DNA from 3 places in the Streptomyces sp. NPDC059816 genome. Region 1 is predicted to be linked to each of the others. Evidence: riboswitches for the same ligand, from Rfam matches in the RefSeq annotation. Region 1 holds a riboswitch; each other region holds the start of a gene.

What was found. A riboswitch is a leader RNA that binds a small molecule or an ion and turns the genes downstream of it on or off. The one in region 1 is predicted to bind cobalamin.
Region 2: it holds a riboswitch for cobalamin, as region 1 does, so the genes downstream of both, ACFV88_RS26925 ((2Fe-2S) ferredoxin domain-containing protein) here and metE (5-methyltetrahydropteroyltriglutamate--homocysteine S-methyltransferase) in region 1, are expected to answer to the same signal.
Region 3: it holds a riboswitch for cobalamin, as region 1 does, so the genes downstream of both, ACFV88_RS02735 (cobalamin biosynthesis protein) here and metE (5-methyltetrahydropteroyltriglutamate--homocysteine S-methyltransferase) in region 1, are expected to answer to the same signal.

Annotation. Positions count from the first base shown of each region.
Region 1 is NZ_JBHWIQ010000032.1:9,066-15,153, reverse strand. It holds gene ACFV88_RS31185 (ABC transporter ATP-binding protein) at 1-555, shown strand, start outside; gene ACFV88_RS31180 (ECF transporter S component) at 552-1,424, shown strand; gene metE (5-methyltetrahydropteroyltriglutamate--homocysteine S-methyltransferase) at 1,489-3,813, opposite strand; cobalamin riboswitch at 4,001-4,220, opposite strand; gene ACFV88_RS31170 (tetratricopeptide repeat protein) at 4,356-4,733, shown strand; gene ACFV88_RS31165 (MFS transporter) at 4,780-6,088, opposite strand, start outside.
Region 2 is NZ_JBHWIQ010000023.1:83,195-89,282, forward strand. It holds gene ACFV88_RS26910 (ABC transporter ATP-binding protein) at 1-392, opposite strand, end outside; gene ACFV88_RS26915 (FecCD family ABC transporter permease) at 389-1,393, opposite strand; gene ACFV88_RS26920 (ABC transporter substrate-binding protein) at 1,504-2,484, opposite strand; gene ACFV88_RS26925 ((2Fe-2S) ferredoxin domain-containing protein) at 2,544-2,933, opposite strand; cobalamin riboswitch at 2,994-3,121, opposite strand; gene ACFV88_RS26930 (sigma-70 family RNA polymerase sigma factor) at 3,283-3,918, opposite strand; gene ACFV88_RS26935 (hypothetical protein) at 3,980-4,636, opposite strand; gene ACFV88_RS26940 (ferric reductase-like transmembrane domain-containing protein) at 4,828-5,856, shown strand; gene ACFV88_RS26945 (DUF4430 domain-containing protein) at 5,890-6,088, opposite strand, start outside.
Region 3 is NZ_JBHWIQ010000002.1:24,083-30,170, forward strand. It holds gene ACFV88_RS02725 (anion permease) at 56-1,312, shown strand; gene ACFV88_RS02730 (hypothetical protein) at 1,322-1,558, shown strand; cobalamin riboswitch at 1,740-1,866, shown strand; gene ACFV88_RS02735 (cobalamin biosynthesis protein) at 2,011-2,988, shown strand; gene ACFV88_RS02740 (cobyric acid synthase) at 2,988-4,529, shown strand; gene ACFV88_RS02745 (putative cobaltochelatase) at 4,720-6,088, shown strand, end outside.

The DNA.
Region 1 (6,088 bases):
GATGCCCGCCGACTGGTCGGGCTGGTCCCCCAGACGCCCACCGACCTGCTGTACCTGGAGAGCGTCAAACAGGAACTCGACCAGGCCGACACGGAATCCCTCGGCGTGGACACGAGCCCCTCGGCCCGCGCCGTCCTCGACCGGCTCGCCCCCGGGATCGACGACGCCACGCACCCGCGCGACCTCTCCGAAGGACAGAAACTCGCCCTGGTCCTGGCGATCCAACTCACCGCGGCACCGCGGGTCGTGCTGCTCGACGAGCCGACGCGGGGACTCGACTACCGGGCCAAGGGCCAACTCATCCGCATCGTCGACGAGCTCGCGGCCGAGGGGCGCGCCGTGGTGATCTCCACCCACGACGTGGAGTTCGTGGCCCGGGCCGCCGACCGGGTCGTGGTGATGGCCGAGGGCGAGGTCGTCGCCGACGGACCCACCCCGGAGGTCATCGTCGCCTCCCCCGTCTTCGCCCCCCAGGTCGCGAAGATCCTCGCGCCGCTCCCCTACCTCACCGTCGCGCAGGTCGCGGGGGCGCTCACCGGCAGGGCGGGTTCATGACCCTCCCCGACGCCACGACCGCGATCCGCATCCGTCCCCGCGCCGCGGTGGTCATCACCCTGGCGGCCCTCCTCGGCGTGGTCGCGTTCTTCTGGCCCTTCCTCGTCGCCCCCGGTGCCTTCGCCTCGCACTACGCGCCGCCCCTGATCTTCGGGATGCTGCTCGTCCTGGTGCTGAGCGTGGTGATCTCGGAGATAGCCGAGGGCGGCATCAGCTCCAAGGCCCTCGCCATGCTCGGGGTGCTCTCCGCCGTGAACGCCGCTCTGCGTCCCCTCGGTGCGGGCACCGCCGGCATCGAGACGGTGTTCTTCGTCCTCGTCCTGGCGGGCCGCGTCTACGGACCCGGGTTCGGCTTCGCGCTGGGCTGCACCTCGCTGTTCGCGTCCGCGCTGATCACCGGTGGCGTCGGCCCGTGGATGCCGTACCAGATGTTCGGCTGCGCCTTCGTGGGCATGCTCGCGGGGCTCCTGCCGAAGGCCACCGGACGTCGGGAGGTGCTGTTGCTCGCCGTCTACGGCTCCTTCTCCGGCTACCTCTTCGGCTTCCTGCTCAACCTGTCCTTCTGGCCGTTCTCCCTGGACCCGGGCAGTTCGATCGCCTACCTGCCCGGCCTCCCCTTCACCGAGCAGTGGCAGCGTTACGTCGCCTTCGACCTCGCGACGTCGCTGGGCTGGGACACCGGGCGGGCCGTCACCAACTTCGTGTGCATCGTCCTCGCGGGTCCGGTGGTGCTGACGGTGTTCCGTCGAGCGGCCCGCAAGGCCCGCTTCCAGGCCCCGGTGCGCTTCGCCGCGCCCCGCGACGGTGCGCCGCCGGACTCCCCGCCGTCCGGGTTCGGGGCCGGGGCGGGGCCAGGCGGGCCGGGCTGAGCGTCTCGGCCGGATGCATGGGGGCCCTCGGTCGGGGGCGGGTGTCCGCCCCCGACCGGTGGCGTCAGGCGTTGCGGGACGTGAGACCGGAGCGGACCTCGCGGGCTGCGGCGACCAGGTTTTCCAGGGAGGCCCGGGTCTCGGGCCAACCGCGGGTCTTCAGTCCGCAGTCGGGGTTGACCCAGAGACGTTCGGCCGGGATGGCCTCAAGTCCCTTGCGCAGCAGGGCGACCGCTTCCTGCGCGCTGGGCACCCGCGGGGAGTGGATGTCGTACACGCCGGGTCCCGCCTCGCGCGGATAGCCGTGGGCGGCGAGTTCACGTGCGACCTGCATGTGGGAACGCGCGGCCTCCAGGCTGATGACGTCGGCGTCGAGGTCGTCGATCGCCTGGACGATGTCACCGAACTCGGCGTAGCACATGTGGGTGTGGATCTGGGTGGCCGGACGCACCCCGCTGGTGGTGAGGCGGAACGACTCCGTGGCCCAGTCCAGGTAGTCCGCGTGGTCGGCGGAGCGCAGCGGCAGGGTCTCCCGGAGTGCGGGTTCGTCGACCTGGATGACGGAGGTCCCGGCGGCTTCGAGGTCGTTGACCTCGTCGCGCAGGGCGAGGGCGACCTGGCGGGCGGTGTCGCCGAGGGGCTGGTCGTCGCGGACGAAGGACCAGGCGAGCATGGTGACCGGACCGGTCAGCATGCCCTTGACGGGCCGTTCGGTGAGCGACTGGGCGTAGGCGGTCCAGCGGACGGTCATCGGCTCGGGTCGGGAGATGTCCCCGGCCAGCACCGGCGGCCGGACGTAACGGGTGCCGTAGGACTGGACCCAGCCGTGTTGGGTGGCGAGGTAGCCGGTGAGCTGTTCGGCGAAGTACTGCACCATGTCGTTGCGTTCGGGCTCGCCGTGCACCAGTACGTCGATGCCCGCCTTCTCCTGGAAGGCGATGACCTCCCGGATCTCGTCCTTGATGCGCTCCTCGTACCCGGCGGTGTCCAGGCGTCGCGCCCGTAGGTCGGCGCGCGCGGTGCGCAGTTCGTTGGTCTGCGGGAAGGAGCCGATGGTGGTGGTGGGCAGCAGCGGCAGGCCCAGGTGGGACCGCTGGGCGGCGGTGCGCTCGGCGTAGGGCAGGGAGCGGCGGCCGTCGGCGTCGGTGACGGCGGCGGTGCGGGCCCGGACCGCCGGGTCGTGGGTGAGGGGGGACCCCGCGCGGGAGGCCAGGTCGGCCCGGTTGGCCGCGAGTTCCGCGGTGATGGCGCCGGTGCCCTGGGCGAGTCCCTTGGCCAGGGTGACGATCTCGGCGGTCTTCTGCTGGGCGAAGGCGAGCCAGCGGGCGATCTGCGGGTCGACGTCCCGTTCGGCGGTGGCGTCCAGCGGGACGTGGAGCAGGGAGCAGGAAGCGGCCACGTCCACCCGGTCGGCGAGGCCGAGCAGGGTGCCGAGGGTGGCGAGGGACTTCTCGTAGTCGTTGATCCAGATGTTGCGGCCGTTGACCACCCCCGCGACCAGGCGCTTGCCCCGCAGGCCACCGACGGCGGCGAGGTCGTCGAGGTTTTTGGCGGCGCGCTCCGTGAAGTCGAGTGCGAGGCCCTCGACGGGAGCCTTGGCGAGGACGGGCAGGGCGTCGCCGAGGCGGTCGAAGTACGAGGCGACCAGCAGCTTGGGCCGTGCGGTGACTGCGCCGAGGTCGCGGTAGGCGCGGGCGGCGGCGTTCAGGTCGGCCGGGGTGCGGTCCTGGACCAGGGCCGGTTCGTCGAGTTGGACCCATTCGGCGCCGGCGGCACGCAGGTCGGCGAGGACCTCGGCGTACACGGGCAGCAGCCGGTCCAGCAGGGTCAGCGGCTCGAAGTCGGGGGCGACGCCGGGTGCGGGCTTGGCCAGCAGCAGATAGGTCACGGGGCCGACGAGGACCGGGCGGGCGGTCAGCCCGAGGGCGAGGGCTTCCTTCAGTTCACGGACCTGCTTGGTCGAGTCGGCCCGGAAGACGGTGTCGGGGCCGAGTTCGGGGACCAGGTAGTGGTAGTTGGTGTCGAACCACTTGGTCATCTCCAGCGGCGCCACGTCCTGGGTGCCGCGCGCCATGGCGAAGTAGCCGTCCAGCAGATCCGCCGTGTGGGCACCGCGGTGCCGTTCGGGGACGGCGCCGACCATGACGCTGGTGTCCAGCACGTGGTCGTAGTACGAGAAGTCGCCGGTCGGCACTTCGTGGACGCCGGCGTCGGCCAGTCGTCGCCAGTTCGTCCGACGGAGGTCGGCGGCGGTCTGACGGAGGGTGTCGGCGGTGACGCGGCCCTTCCAGTAACCCTCGACGGCCTTCTTCAGTTCCCGGTGCTGGCCCTGGCGGGGGTAGCCGTACACGGTGGCTCGTGCTGCCGCGGCTGCGGGCTGGGCTGTCACGGAACTCTCCTTCGCGAGATGTGTCCTGAGCATCCCGGGGACGGGACGAGGACGCGAAGGGACGACAGACCTGACGGGTCCGGTGGTGCGCGCGGGGCGCAGCGGTCCGTCTGGTGTGTACTCCCCGGACGGTTGTCCGAGGTTCCTCCGACCCGCCCACGAGGTCACCGGGATGCCGTGCGCGATCGGTCGCGCACGGGCAGCGGGCAGGTCTTCGGACTCGCGGGCACATCCGTCGAAACGGACACCTACTGGCCGTCGCTTCCCAGATCCGTTGCCCGGATCCAGTGCGTATGACGGCGGTCGTTCCCACTCACCGCTGCGGGGCAGTCCCGGATTCCCACCGGGTTCCCTCTTGCGACGCGTCTGTCTGGCGGACAGGGCGAACCAGCTGCACCGATCAGCTTAGAGGGACCGTCCGGGTTCGGACAGTGCCGCCCACATTTCGGATGGTGAGGTGAGACGCCCGCGGGCCCGGGGGCTCGGGGAATATCCACCCGTCCGACCCGGTTGGGCCGGGTGTCACATCGTCGAAGGAGGTCATGGTGAGCACGGCGTACTACGAGTTCGGCACGGCGGCGGAGCGCTGGGACCGGGCCCGCATGTTCTTCGACTCCAAGGAGTACCTGACGGCCGCACGCATCCTGGGCGGTCTGGTCGAGGAGGAGCCGGAGCAGGTCGCCCCGCGTCTGTTGCTCGCCCGTGCCTACTACCACTCCGCCCAGCTGGGTCGGGCGGAGGAGCAGCTTCGCGCGGTCCTGGAGCGGGACCCCGTCGAGGGTTACGCGCGGCTGATGCTGGGCCGGACGCTGGAGCGTCAGGGGCGGGACGCCGAGGCGGCCCCTCAGCTGCGGATGGCGGCTGCGTTCGCCGGGGAGTTCTCCCCGACCGACGGCGCCGCGGCGAACGACGGCGTCTGACTCCGGGCGCACCCGTCGTCCGGGCGGGTCCCGGTGCGGCGCGCGGTCATAGCTCCGCGCGCCGCACCGGCGCGGTGAGCGACAGCGCCACCGCGGCGATGCAGACGGCCCCGCAGCCGAGGAAGAACGCACCGGTGCCCCACCGTGCGGTGACGACACCCGCCAGGGGGTAGAGGGCGGGCGCGAGTCCGAGGGTGCACAGGGTCGTGACGGAGGTGATCCGTCCGAGGTACCGCGGTTCGGTGGCCCGTTGCACCAACGTGTGCGCGAGTGTTCCCGCGGTACCGGACGCCGCACCCACCAGGCCGCAGCACAGCAGTGCGGTCGACGTGGTCTGCGTCCGGCCCAAGGCCGCCACGGCCAGCCCGCAGAGCAGGAGCGCCGTGGCCATGACGGCGGGTGCGCGGGGAACCCGGGAGACGGTGGCCAACACCAGTCCCGTCGCCGCCCCGCCGATGCTGAACGCCGCCAGGAGGCCGCCCAGTTCGGCGGGCCCCCAGCCCCGGTCCTGGGTGAACAGGACGAGGCCGGCGGCGAGCGGGCCGCTGAAGCACATCTCGCCGAGGGCGAGAACGGTGACCAGGCGCGCCAACCGCCGGTCACCGCGCAGCAGTTGCCACCCCTCGCGGAGGTCGTCCCGGAAGGTGGTGGCCGGACGGTCCCGTCCGGACGGCCCACCGGCCGGGGAGGGCGCCAGGGGCGCGATCCGCACCAGGACGATCAGCACCAGCGACACCACGAACAGCACTCCCGCCACCGCGAACCCGGCCGCCGCGCCGCCGACGGCCACCACGGCCGCCGCGATCAGCGGGCCCACCGCGTTCCCGAGTCGCACGGCGAGCCCCCGCAGGGCCTGCACCCGGGCCAGCTGGGCGACCGGGGCGATGCGCGGGGGCAGCGCGCCGACCGCGGGCATGAACACGGCGTCGACGATCCCGAAGGCCAGGGCGAGCAGGCACAGGGACCACAGACCGGGCCCGGCGATCCAGGTCACCAGGGCAACGGCGGCGACCATCGCACTGCGGACGGCGTCGCTGGCGATGAGTACGCGGCGGGGTCCGAACCGGTCGGCCAGGACGCCGCCGCCCAGCATCAGGACGGCCCGGGGCGCGGCGCCCACCGCCAGGACCAGGCCCACCTGGGCGGCGCCCGCGACCCGTGAGGCCGCCCAGGTGAGGACGAAGTAGTAGGCGACGTCGCCGGTCACCGAGGCGGTGTACGCACCGAGCCAGCGCAGCACGTTGGCGTCGCGGTAGACGGGTCGCCCGTCCCGTTCCGCTTCGGTCGGGTGGGTGACGCACGGACGGGCGATCCCCGCGGTCGGGGTTCCTGGTTCCAGCCCTGCACGGCCGTGA
Region 2 (6,088 bases), on a different contig from region 1:
GCGTCATCGCCGGCGAAGGCCCGTTTGTGCGGGGTGCGCCCCATCGCCACCACGTCGTACACGGTGAGTTCGAAGTCCCCCGCGCTCTCCTGGAGCACGGCGGCCAGCTGCCTCGCCAGTCGCTTGCCGGGCAGTCGCCACACGTCCTCGCCGTCCAGCAGCACCCGCCCCGAGGTGGGCCGCAGCGTGCGGTACACCGTGCGCAGCAGGGTGGACTTCCCCGCGCCGTTGGGTCCCGCGAGTCCGACCACCTCACCCGGGGCCACCTGGAGGGACACTCCGGTGACCAGCGCCCGGCCGCCCACGGCGACCGTCACGTCCTCGATGTCCAGTGCGCCGGGCGCGGCCGTGCCGGGCAGCCGCGCACCCTCCTTCTCGATCGGCGCCGTCATGACGTCCTCCGTCGCATCAGCCACAGGAAGAAGGGGCCGCCGACCAGTGCGGTGAGAATGCCGACCGGGACCTCCTCGGGGCTCATCAGGGTCCGTGCCGCGAGGTCCGCGGCGATGAGGAACGCCGCCCCCAGCAGCGCGGCGGCGGGCAGGGCCCGGCGGTGGTCGGCGCCCACCAGCAGCCGCACGATGTGCGGCATGATGAGGCCGACGAAGCCGATCTGACCGCTGACCGCGACGATGGTGCCGATCATCAGCGCGACGACGGTGAACATGGCCGCTCGGAAGCGGTGCACGTCGAGCCCGAGCGCGGTCGCCGCCTCCTCGCCGGCCAGCAGCAGGTTCAACGGGCGGCTCACCCCGAGCAGCACCACCGTGCCGGCGAGCACGACCACGGCCGGTATCCACAGCATCGACCACGTGGTCCCGGCGAGCCCGCCGAGCATCCAGCGCAGCGCCGACTGCGTCTTGTGCGGGTCGTTGGAGGTGACGATGAGGAAGCTGGCGAGCGCCGACAGCACCTCGGCGGTGGCGACGCCCGCGAGCACCAGGCGGATGGTGGTCATCCGCCCGCCCGACCGGGCGAGGAAGTACACCGCGATCAGCGCGGCGAGCGCCCCGCAGAACGCCGCCAGCGGCAGGGTCACCAGGCCGAACGCCGTCAGGTTGAACACCAGGACGCTCACCGCACCGACCGAGGCGCCCGAGGAGACCCCGAGCAGCATCGGATCGGCCAGCGGATTGCGGACCAGGGCCTGGAGCGCGGTTCCGGCGACGGCGAGTCCGGCACCGACCACCGCGCACAGCAGGACGCGCGGCAGCCGCACGTCCATGACGATCGTCTCCCGCACCGGGGTCCAGGTCGTCTCGGCGAGTCCGGGGTGCACCCGGTGCAGCAGGATGCTCCAGACCTGACCCGCGGGGACGTTGACCGAGCCGACGGCGATGCCCGCCGTCCCCGCCACCGCCACCAGGGCGGCCAGCAGGACGAGGACCAGCACGTACGGCGGCTTGGCCCGACCCGTCCGAAGCTCCGACGAGTCGGGCGACGGGGCCGGGTCCCGTCGGGTGGTGTGCAGCGCACCGGCCCCGGCCGTCCGGGGCGCGCCGGTCACTGGAAGCGGTCCGGGTGCAGCTGACGCGCGAGGTCCGACACCCCGGTGGGCACCCGGACGCCGAGCACCGTCGAGGACAGCGGCAGCACCGCGAACCGCTTGTTCTTGATCGCCGGGACGTCCTTCAACGCGGGGTGCGCGAGGAGGAACTTCTTCTTGTCGGCGACGGTCTTGTCCCCGTAGTCGTAGATGACGATGGCCTCCGGTGCCCGTTCGGCGACCTGCTCGAACGAGACGTCGCCGAACTGCTTGTCCAGGTCGTCGAACTGGTTCCGGCCGCCCGCCTCCTTGATCATCTCGTTGCCGATGCCGGCACCGCCCGCGGTGAACGCCGTCTTGTCGCCGCTGTCGTAGACGAACACCTCGACCGGGTCGACGCCCTTGAGCTTGCCCTCGACACCGCTCAGCGTCGTGCGGACCTTCTTGACCTCGCGTTCGGCGCGGTCCTTCACCCCGAAGATCTTTCCGATCGAGCGGAGTTCCGTCTCGATCAGGTCCATCGTCACCGGCCCCTTGGGGCACTCCTCCACATTGAGGTAGGAGTTGACGCCCGCCTTGGTCAGCGCGGCGCGGCTGCGGCCCTCCTGCTCGTCGAAGGTGCTCGCGAACCCCGCGTAGGCGAAGTCGGGTTCGGCGGCGAGCAACGCCTCGAAGGACGGGTACTCGTCCGCGAGGACCTTGATGCCCTGGTAGGCGTCCGCGTACTCGGGCAGGATCTTGTCGTCCAAGTAGGCGGTGCCCACCATGGACTTCTCCAGTCCGAGCGCCAACAGCACTTCGGTGGCGTGCTGGTTCAGGGAGACCGCCCGCTGCGGGGGACGCTGGTACGTCGTCTTCACGCCGCAGTTGGTGACGGTGACCGGGAAGCCCTCGGGCGCGGAGGCCGCGCCGTCGGTCTTCTCGTCGGTGCCACCGCCACCGCAACCCGCTATCAGGAAGGCGGCTGCGGCAAGCAGGGCGACGGAGCGTCTGGCCATGGTGTGGTCGGTCCTCTCACCGCGGACGGCACGGCGCCGCCCGCGATCGGTTCGTTGGTTCAGTGCGTCGCGTCGGACTGCGCGGTACGGACCCGCCGCGGCGGGGTGAAGACGTAGAGGTCGAGGACGTCCGGTGGTGCGGCGACCCCCGGGCCGCCGGCGCGGACCCAGGAGACGATGTCCTCGGTGGCGTCGGAGTCGTTGACGAGGCCGAGCCAGACGGGACGTGCCCCGGCGGCGCGTCCGGCGGCCGACGGGCGGACGACGATCACATTGGCCTGATCGCAGACGTCCAGGCAGGCGGCGACCGTCACCGAGGTCGCCTCGCGCAGCCGCGCCACCTGCGCGGAGTGATCGACTCCGATCACCTTCGCGCTGCCGCAGCAGCAGTCCCGGCACACCACGACCCGGCACGGCACCGGATCGTCGGCCAGCGGCCCTTCGGGCATCCCGACTCACGCTCCCCTCTGGGGAGATCCGCCCCAGTTCTGTCGAGGAGGCGACCGCGTGAGTCTCCTGGCTCTCGGGTCACCGCTCGCCCCGCCCTTCCCACCCGCACAGGGGCAGTGGGCCGTTCGGGGTTCGCTCGCCGATCACAGTGGCGGGACCGCACCGGATTCACACCGGTTTCCTCGTTCCGCCGTCGCCTTTCCGCGTCATCATGACAGACCCGGCGCCCGGAACCCATGCCTGGGACGCGGTTGCTGCGCAGGTCACACGCCCGGACCGCGGGAACGGGCCGCGGGAACGGGCCGGTCCCGGTGCGGGCGGTGAGTGCCGCCCGCACCGGGACGGCGGTCAGGCCGCCACGAGGGCGGGGGCCCCGCTCGGTTGCTCCAACCAGCTGGCGGCCAGGTCCCGACGGGCACGTGCCACCCGGGAGCGGATGGTTCCCACGGGGCAGTCGAGGGCCTCCGCGGCCTCCGCGTAGGACAGGCCGAGGAGCCGGGTCAGGGCGAACGCCTGGCGCCGTCCGGGTTCCAGCGAGTCGAGCGCGTCCATGAAGGCCACCGATTCCTCGAAGCCGGGGAGGTGGCGGGGCTGCGCGCGCTCCGCGGCGGTCAGCCAGTCGGCGCTGTCCGCGATCCTGGGCCGTGCGGAGGCCCGGCGCAGCCGGTCCACGACGACCCGGCGGGCGATCGCCAGCAGCCAGGTGCGTGCGCAGGACCGTCCGGCGAATCCGCTGAGGCTGGTCAGTGCGCGCAGAAAGGTTTCCTGGGCCAGATCCTCCGAACCCGGGACATCGGTGGTCAGATGGGCGACGAACCGCCGTACGTCGTCATAGGTGGCGTGGACGAAGAGTTCGGCGGCGCGCTGGTCGCCGAGGCCGGCGGCCAGCGCCCAGGTGGTGATCTCCGCGTCGCGGTGCGCGTGCCGGGCGGCGGCAGCGCCGTTGCGGGTGGATCGTGCGCCTTCTCCAGGTGAATAAGGCATGACAAATCGCCCTTCGCGTCCGGGATTTAACCCGTCAAAGGTGAAATAAGTGGACAAAACCTCAGGACGCGAAAGGAGGGGGTCCTCGTCGAGGGGCCGCGCGCAACAGGGCGAGCGGGGACGGGAGGCGGTCGGACGCACGACGCTCGACCGGGGCGGGAGTCGCCACCGGCAGGACCTGCGCCCCGCACAGGGCGGCCACGGCGAACCGCAGCAGGCCCCCGAGGAACAGCGCCAGCGCCCGGCCGAGTTGGGCGAGCGCGCGCTCCCCCCGCCAGAGCCACCAGCCGCACACCGCACCCGCGAGCACGTGCGCGCTGGCCATGCCCGAGCTGACCGAAGAGAGGTCGAACAGGCCACGCAGGGAACGGAAGAGGGCGAGTGCGGTGCTCCCGGCCAGGCCCGTGCCGTCCGCGGTGGCGGGGCGCGGATGGGCCGTGTGGACCCCGTGTGCCGTGCCGCCCGGGCCGTGGGTCAGACCGAACAGTGCGTGCAGCATGACCTGGGCCCCGGCGCTCGCCCCGATCACCGCGCCCGCGGACCGTTCCCTGCGGGTCAGTCGCCAGGCGAGCAGTGACACCGGGGGAACCGCGACCGCATACCCCTGGAACGAGGGCGAGACCCCCGACGCCAGGGCGTGGCCGAGCCCGGACACCACGACGCACACGGCGACGAGGATCGTCGCGTGCGTGAGGCGGAGTGCGGTTCCGGCTCCCATGAGAGTCATGGTGCCAGTGGGATACGGGTCCCGGGTAAGGGCTTTGACCGGACAGTTGGCGCGATCGCCCCCGTTTGTGGACACCGTGTGTCGTGACCCATGTCACTACCCGCTCCCGGGAACTTTCCGCCCTCCGCATCCGACTACGTGTGCGACCGGCCCCACCCGGTCGTGCACGACCTCATTGACACGTGACAGAAGCGGAGCCCCTCGCCGTGAACCCCACAAACGACCGTGCTGCGCCCGGTTCCGAGTCCTCTCCCGCCGTAGGTGCGCCCCCCGGACCGTCGGGCGTGTCGACGGCGCCGCCCCGCCCCCGGGCGACCCTCCGCGGTGACCTGCGGGCGGGTGTCCTCGACGGCTCCCTCGCCCTCCTCGTCACGGGCGCCGTCTTCGTGCTGCTCTACGTCCGGATCGAGGCCGAGACCTCGTCCACGCTCACCGTGATGCCGTTCATGGCCGACACGGGTGCCTTCTGGATGTACTTCCTCAGCCAGGCGTTCGGCTGGTCCGCGCTGCTGTGGGCCTGGGGCACCGTGGTCCTCGGACTGCTGCTGTCCGGCCCCCGCCCGAGCTGGCTGCCCCTGGCCGGCCCCCGCCTCGAACGGCTCCACCGCACCACGAGCATCAACACCATCGCGCTGATCGCCGCTCATGCACTGCTGTTCGCGGCCGAGTTGGTCCGGCACGACACCGACGCCTGGTACGCCAGCACCGCCACGGCCTTCGTCGAGGCGTTCGTGCCCGGCGGGTACGCCTCGGGAACCGGCCGGATCGCGATTCCCGTCGGTCAGGCCGCGCTCTACCTCGCGATCCCCCTCGGCCTGCTCTTCTACGTCCGCCACCGCATCGGCGCCAGGACCTGGCGGGTCATGCACCGCTTCGTCCTCGTGGTGTACGTCCTCAGCGTCTGGCACACCCTGCTGTACGGCACGAACGTGTGGTACGACGGCTGGTTCCGCACCACCGTGTGGCTGCTCCAACTCCCCGTCGCCGCACTGTTCCTGGCGCGACTGATGCGTCCGGCCCGGCGATCCCAGCGGCTCGCGGCCTCCGGTGGACGGCCGGGGGCCAAGGCCGTCTGGGCGCTGCGTCTGGGCGGGCGGCTGGCCGTGGTCGCCGTCCTGGGCGTGCTCGTGGCCGTGCTGCTCACGGGCCGGGACGGCGGACGCACCGAGCCGCCCGCCGACACCACGTCCAGCCACACCGAACACGGCTGATCCCGGGGCCGCTTCGGGGTCGGCGCCGGAGGGTTACAGGGCGGTCCAGGTGAAGGCCACCCGGTCCCCGGCGTGGATTCTGAACTGGCAGCCGCCGACGGGGGTCGACGTCCCGTTCACGGAGATGTTCCAGTAGGCGGTCGCGCCCCCCTCGACGTTCTTGATGGACTGCACGAAGTAGTCCTCGAACGACGGGTACCAGGTGCCGTCCCAGGCGAACCCGCGCTTGCGC
Region 3 (6,088 bases), on a different contig from region 1:
CACTCAGGTTGCCTACGTTCCAACCGCCACTGTCGTCCAACAGAAGCCTGGGTAAATGGAAAACATCACGCTCCTCCTCGGAATCGTGATCGTCACCGCTCTCGTGTTCGATTTCACGAACGGTTTCCACGACACAGCCAACGCGATGGCGACGACCATCTCGACAGGCGCAATGAAGCCCAAGACGGCGGTGGCCATGTCCGCCGTGCTCAATCTGGTCGGAGCCTTCCTTTCGGTCGAGGTCGCCAAGACGATCTCGGGCGGCATGATCAACGAAGACGGCATACAGCCAGAGGTGATCTTCGCGGCGCTCGTCGGCGCCATCCTCTGGAACCTGTTCACGTGGCTCCTGGGCCTGCCGTCCAGCTCTTCGCACGCCCTGTTCGGTGGCCTCATCGGTGCCGCCGTCATGTCGGCCGGCTGGGACTCGGTGAACGGCTCGACCGTCGTCACCAAGGTCCTGATCCCCGCCGTCGCCGCTCCGCTGGTGGCCGGTCTGGCCGCGATGCTCGCGACCCGCCTGACCTACAAGATCGGCAAGAAGGCCGACGACAAGTCGACCTCCAAGGGCTACCGCATCGGGCAGATCTCCTCGGCCGGACTCGTCTCCCTCGCGCACGGCACCAACGACGCGCAGAAGACCATGGGCATCATCACCCTGGCGCTGGTCACCGGTGGTGCCCTGGCTCCCGGGTCGAACCCGCCGGTCTGGGTCATCGCCTCCGCCGGTATCGCCATCGCGCTCGGCACCTACCTCGGCGGCTGGCGCATCATCCGCACGATGGGCCGCGGTCTCACCGACCTCCAGCCCCCGCAGGGCTTCGCCGCCCAGACCAGTGCCGCGACGGTCATCCTGGCCTCCTCGCACCTGGGCTTCTCGCTCTCCACCACGCAGTCCTGCTCCGGTGCCGTGATGGGCGCGGGCCTCGGCCGCAAGGGCGGGGTCGTCCGCTGGTCGACCGCCACCCGGATGTTCGTCGCCTGGGGTCTGACCCTGCCGGCCGCCGGTGTGGTCGGTGCGCTCGCGGAACTGCTCACCAAGCAGGGCCCCTGGGGCATCGCCGTCACGGGCGCGCTGCTCGTCGCCGGGTCGACCGCGATCTGGCTGATCTCCCGCCGGGAGGTCATCGACCACACCAACGTCAACGACGTCGACGAGCCCGCGGGCGTCGTCACCACCGCCATCGCCGCGGTGACCCCGCCGCCGGCCGGTCCGGTCGCCGACGCCACCGCCCTGGGTGACCTCACGGCCACCCTCCCGGCGAAGCAGGACCCCTCGACGGAGTCCGCGCCGCGGACCGCCAAGGTGTAAGGAACCTCCATGAATATCGACTGGGCAGCACTCGCCTCCGTGTTCGGCGTCAGCCTCGTGGTCACGGTGGCTCTCGTGGGTCTCTTCACCCTCGGCATCGTCGGACTCTCCAAGCGGGAGGCGGCGCTCGCCGCGGAGGGCGGTCCCAAGGGCGGATCGGCGGCCGTCGCCGCCACCGGCGCCTACGCCTGCTTCGCCCTGTGCGTGGCCGCCGTCACGTACGGCATCTACCTGATCGTCGCCTGATCACCCCCTGATCCACCGGACCCGCACGGGTCCTGACGGTCCGGCCGGTCACCGCTCCCCCGCGGTGACCGGCCGGACCGTTCGCATGTGGGTCTTCACACACTGCCCCGCCGCAGGTCAGCGCGCGGTTGACGGGTGTTCTCGGGGCGTGGTGGACTTCCCGAGCCATTACGGCGGCAGCAGAGGAAGCCGGTGCGAATCCGGCGCGGTCCCGCCACTGTCACCGGGGAGCGCTCCCCCACACCGGACGTCACAGCCCCAGCGGCTGGAAGACCGGGGGAAGCGCCGATCCGGGAGCCAGGAGACTCTCGCCGACGTATCCGTCGACCCAGGGCGCGGACCCTGAGTGAGGACCACCACGATGCCGGGGCGCCCGTCTCCCGGTCCCGTACGCCACGGCGCGGGACCCCTCCACCCTTCGAAGGTCCTCCGGGGCACGGCGGACTGAGCCGATGCGGGCCGGGCGAACCTTCGCGTACGGCGCCACCGCCGGACTGATCGGCGACCTGTTGTTCGGTGACCCCCGACGGGGCCACCCGGTCGCTGCCTTCGGTCGTGCCGCGGGCGCCGTCGAACACGTGCTGTGGCGCGACCACCGCGGCTGGGGCGCACTGCACACCGCGCTGTGCGCCGGGGGCGTGACGGCAGCTGCCGCGCTGGCCGCCCGCGCGGCCGACCGCTCCCCCGCCGCGTCCGTCGCGCTGACCGCCGCCGCCACCTGGACGGTGCTCGGCGGGACCAGTCTGGGCCGGGAGGCCCGGGCGATCGGCGCCGCGCTCGCCGCGGGCGAGGTGGCGGCGGCCCGCGCACGGCTGCCGCACCTGTGCGGGCGCGACCCGCGGTCCCTGGACGCCGACGGGATCGCCCGCGCGGTGGTCGAGTCGGTCGCCGAGAACACCTCCGACGCCGTGGTCGGCGCGCTGGTGTGGGGGGCCGTCGGCGGGGTGCCCGGACTCGTCGCCTTCCGGGCCGTCAACACCCTGGACGCCATGGTCGGCCACAAGTCGCCGCGCCACCGCCGCTTCGGCTGGGCCTCGGCGCGGCTCGACGACGTCATGGGCTGGCCCGGGGCCCGACTCACCGGTGCCCTCGCGGTACTGGCCGGCGGCGCCCCCGCGGCCTCGGCCCGGGCCTGGCGCGCCGATGCGGGACGCCATCCGAGCCCCAACGCGGGCGTCGCCGAAAGCGCGTTCGCCGGCGCCCTCGGCGTCCGGCTCGGGGGCACCCTGTCCTACGGCGGGCGGATCGAACACCGACCGGTGCTGAACGGCGCCGGACGGGCCGTCGCGCTCGGGGACGTCGAACGGGCGGTACGGCTGTCGCGGCGGGTGGGCTGGCTGACGTTGGCCGTGTGCGCGGCGGGGCGCGGGCTGCTCACGGCCCGCCGCGTCCGGCGCACCGGTACGGGCACCGGACGGGAGCGGGGATGATGCGGGGCGGACTGCTGGTCGCGGGGACGACGTCCGACGCGGGCAAGAGCGTGGTGACCGCCGGGATCTGCCGGTGGCTGGCGCGCCAGGGCGTGAAGGTCGCGCCGTTCAAGGGACAGAACATGTCCCTCAACTCCTTCGTCACCCGGGACGGCGCCGAGATCGGCCGGGCCCAGGCCATGCAGGCCCAGGCCGCCGGGGTGGAGCCCAGCGCGTTGATGAACCCGGTGCTGCTGAAGCCGGGGGGCGACCGCACCAGTCAGGTCGTGCTGAAGGGGCGCCCGGTCGGCGAGATGAGCGCCCGCGGCTTCTTCGGCGCGCGCGGCGGGCCGACCGAGGGCGAGCCGGTGCCCGGGGGGCGCGAGGCGCTGCTAGGCACCGTCGTGGAGTGTCTGGAGGAACTGCGGGCCACCCACGACGTGGTGGTCTGCGAGGGTGCTGGCAGCCCCGCCGAGATCAATCTGCGGCGCACGGACATCGTCAACATGGGGATCGCCCGGGCGGCGAGGCTGCCGGTGCTCGTCGTCGGCGACATCGACCGCGGCGGGGTGTTCGCCTCGTTCTTCGGCACCACCGCGCTGCTGGCCCCCGAGGACCAGGAACTCGTCGCCGGCTACCTGGTGAACAAGTTCCGCGGCGACGTCTCGCTGCTGGAGCCGGGGCTCGACATGCTCCGCAGCCTCACCGGCCGCCCCACCTACGGGGTGCTGCCCTTCCAGCACGGGCTGGGCATCGACGAGGAGGACGGCCTGCGGGTGTCGCTGCGGGGCACCGTCCGCGAGTCCTCGGCCGCTGCTCCGGTCGGCGCGGAGGTCCTGCGGATCGCGGTGTGCGCGGTGCCGTTGATGTCCAACTTCACCGACGTGGACGCGCTCGCCGCCGAACCGGGCGTCGTGGTGCGCTTCGTCGACCGGCCCGAGGAAGCGGCGGACGCCGACCTCGTGATCGTCCCCGGCACCCGGGGGACGGTGGCCGCACTGCGCTGGCTACGGGAGCGGGGGCTCGCCGAGGTGCTGCTGCGGCGGGCCGCCGAGGGCCGGCCCGTGCTCGGGATCTGCGGCGGGTTCCAGGTGATGGGCGAACGCATCGAGGACGAGGTCGAGTCCCGCACCGGCACCGTGGACGGGCTGGGACTGCTGCCGGTACGGATCCGGTTCGCCCGCGAGAAGACCCTCGCCCGGCCGTCGGGCACGGCGCTCGGCGAGCGGGTCGACGGCTACGAGATCCACCACGGCGTCGCCGACGTACGGGGCGGGGAACCCTTCCTCGACGGCTGCCGGGTGGGCTCCGTGTGGGGCACCCACTGGCACGGTTCGCTGGAGTCGGACGGCTTCCGGCGGGCCTTCCTGCGGGAGGTCGCCGCGCGCGCCGGCCGCCGCTTCGTCCCCGCGGCGGACACCTCGTTCGCCGCGCTGCGCGAGGAGCAACTCGACCGCCTCGCCGATCTGATCGAACACCACACGGACACCGACGCACTGCGCGACCTCATCGTCTCGGGCCCGCCGCCCGGCCTGCCCTTCGTTCCGCCGGGCGCCCCGTGAGGCGCCCGGCCGGCGGACCGGCCACGGCGGCCCGCGGACGCGGGGCGCCCGGCGCAGGAGCACACCGAGCCCACGGGGCGACGGACACCGAAGCGGGGACGCGGGCCGACGCCCATGCACCCGGGACACCGTCCGCGCCCCGCGGGAACCCGATCGACCCCATCGACCCCATCGACAGGGAGGGCCACGGGTGACCACCCCGTATCCATTCACCGCCATCGTCGGCCAGGACGACCTCCGGCTCGCACTGCTGCTGAACGCGGTGTCACCCGCGGTCGGCGGCGTCCTGGTGCGCGGCGAGAAGGGCACCGCCAAGAGCACCGCGGTCCGCGCCCTGGCCTCGCTGCTGCCCGAGGTGGCGACGGTCACCGGCTGCCGCTTCTCGTGCGCGCCGCACGCCCCCGACCCGGGCTGCCCGGACGGCCCCCACGAGCCGGGCCCCGCCACCGACCGGCCCGCCCGCATGGTGGAACTCCCGGTCGGCGCGTCCGAGGACCGGCTGGTGGGCGCCCTGGACATCGAACGGGCCCTCGCCGACGGGGTGAAGGCGTTCGAGCCGGGGCTGCTGGCCGACGCCCACCGCGGCATCCTCTACGTGGACGAGGTCAACCTCCTCCACGACCACCTGGTGGACCTGCTGCTGGACGCCGCCGCGATGGGCGCCTCGTACGTCGAGCGCGAGGGCGTGTCGGTACGGCACGCGGCACGGTTCCTGCTGGTCGGGACGATGAACCCGGAAGAGGGCGAGCTGCGCCCCCAGTTGTTGGACCGGTTCGGTCTGACCGTGGAGGTGACCGCGTCCCGGGAACCGGAGCAGCGGGTGGCGGTCGTCAAGCGGCGGCTCGCCTACGACGACGCGCCCGGGGCCTTCGCCGAGCGCTGGGCGGGGGACGAGTCCGCGCTGCGCGAGCGGATCGTCACGGCCCGCGCCCTGCTGCCCGAGGTGCGGCTCGGGGACGGCGCGCTGTTGCGGATCGCGGCGGCGTGCGCGGCCTTCGAGGTCGACGGGATGCGCGCGGACATCGTGATGGCGCGCACCGCGACGGCACTGGCCGCCTGGGCGGGCCGCCGGGACGTGCGCGCCGAGGACGTCCGGCAGGCGGCGCTGCTCGCGCTCCCGCACCGCAGGCGCCGCAACCCCTTCGACGCGCCCGGTCTGGACGAGGACAAGCTCGACGAGGTGCTGGACGGGTTCGGACCGGACGAACCCGAACCGGAGCCGGAGCCGGAACCCCACGCAGCGCAGGACGGCGCCCCCGACGAGGAGGAGCCGGAACCCGACCCGGACGGCCCCGAAGGTCCCGACGACGGCGGACCCGGGGGCGGCCCCGGTGCGCCGCCCCCGCCCCGGGACGCCCCGGACGATACGGCGGCACCCGACTCGGCGGGGACCGACCCGGGCGACGCGCCCCGACCCACCGAGGCACCGGACGCCCCCGCCGGACAGCCGGTGGGCGTGGCCCCCGAGCAGCCCGCGGCGGCGGCCTCGGAAGCCTTCCGCACCCGGACGCTGACCGTGCCCGGCCTCGGTGAGGGCGCCGCAGGTCGGCGTTCCCGGG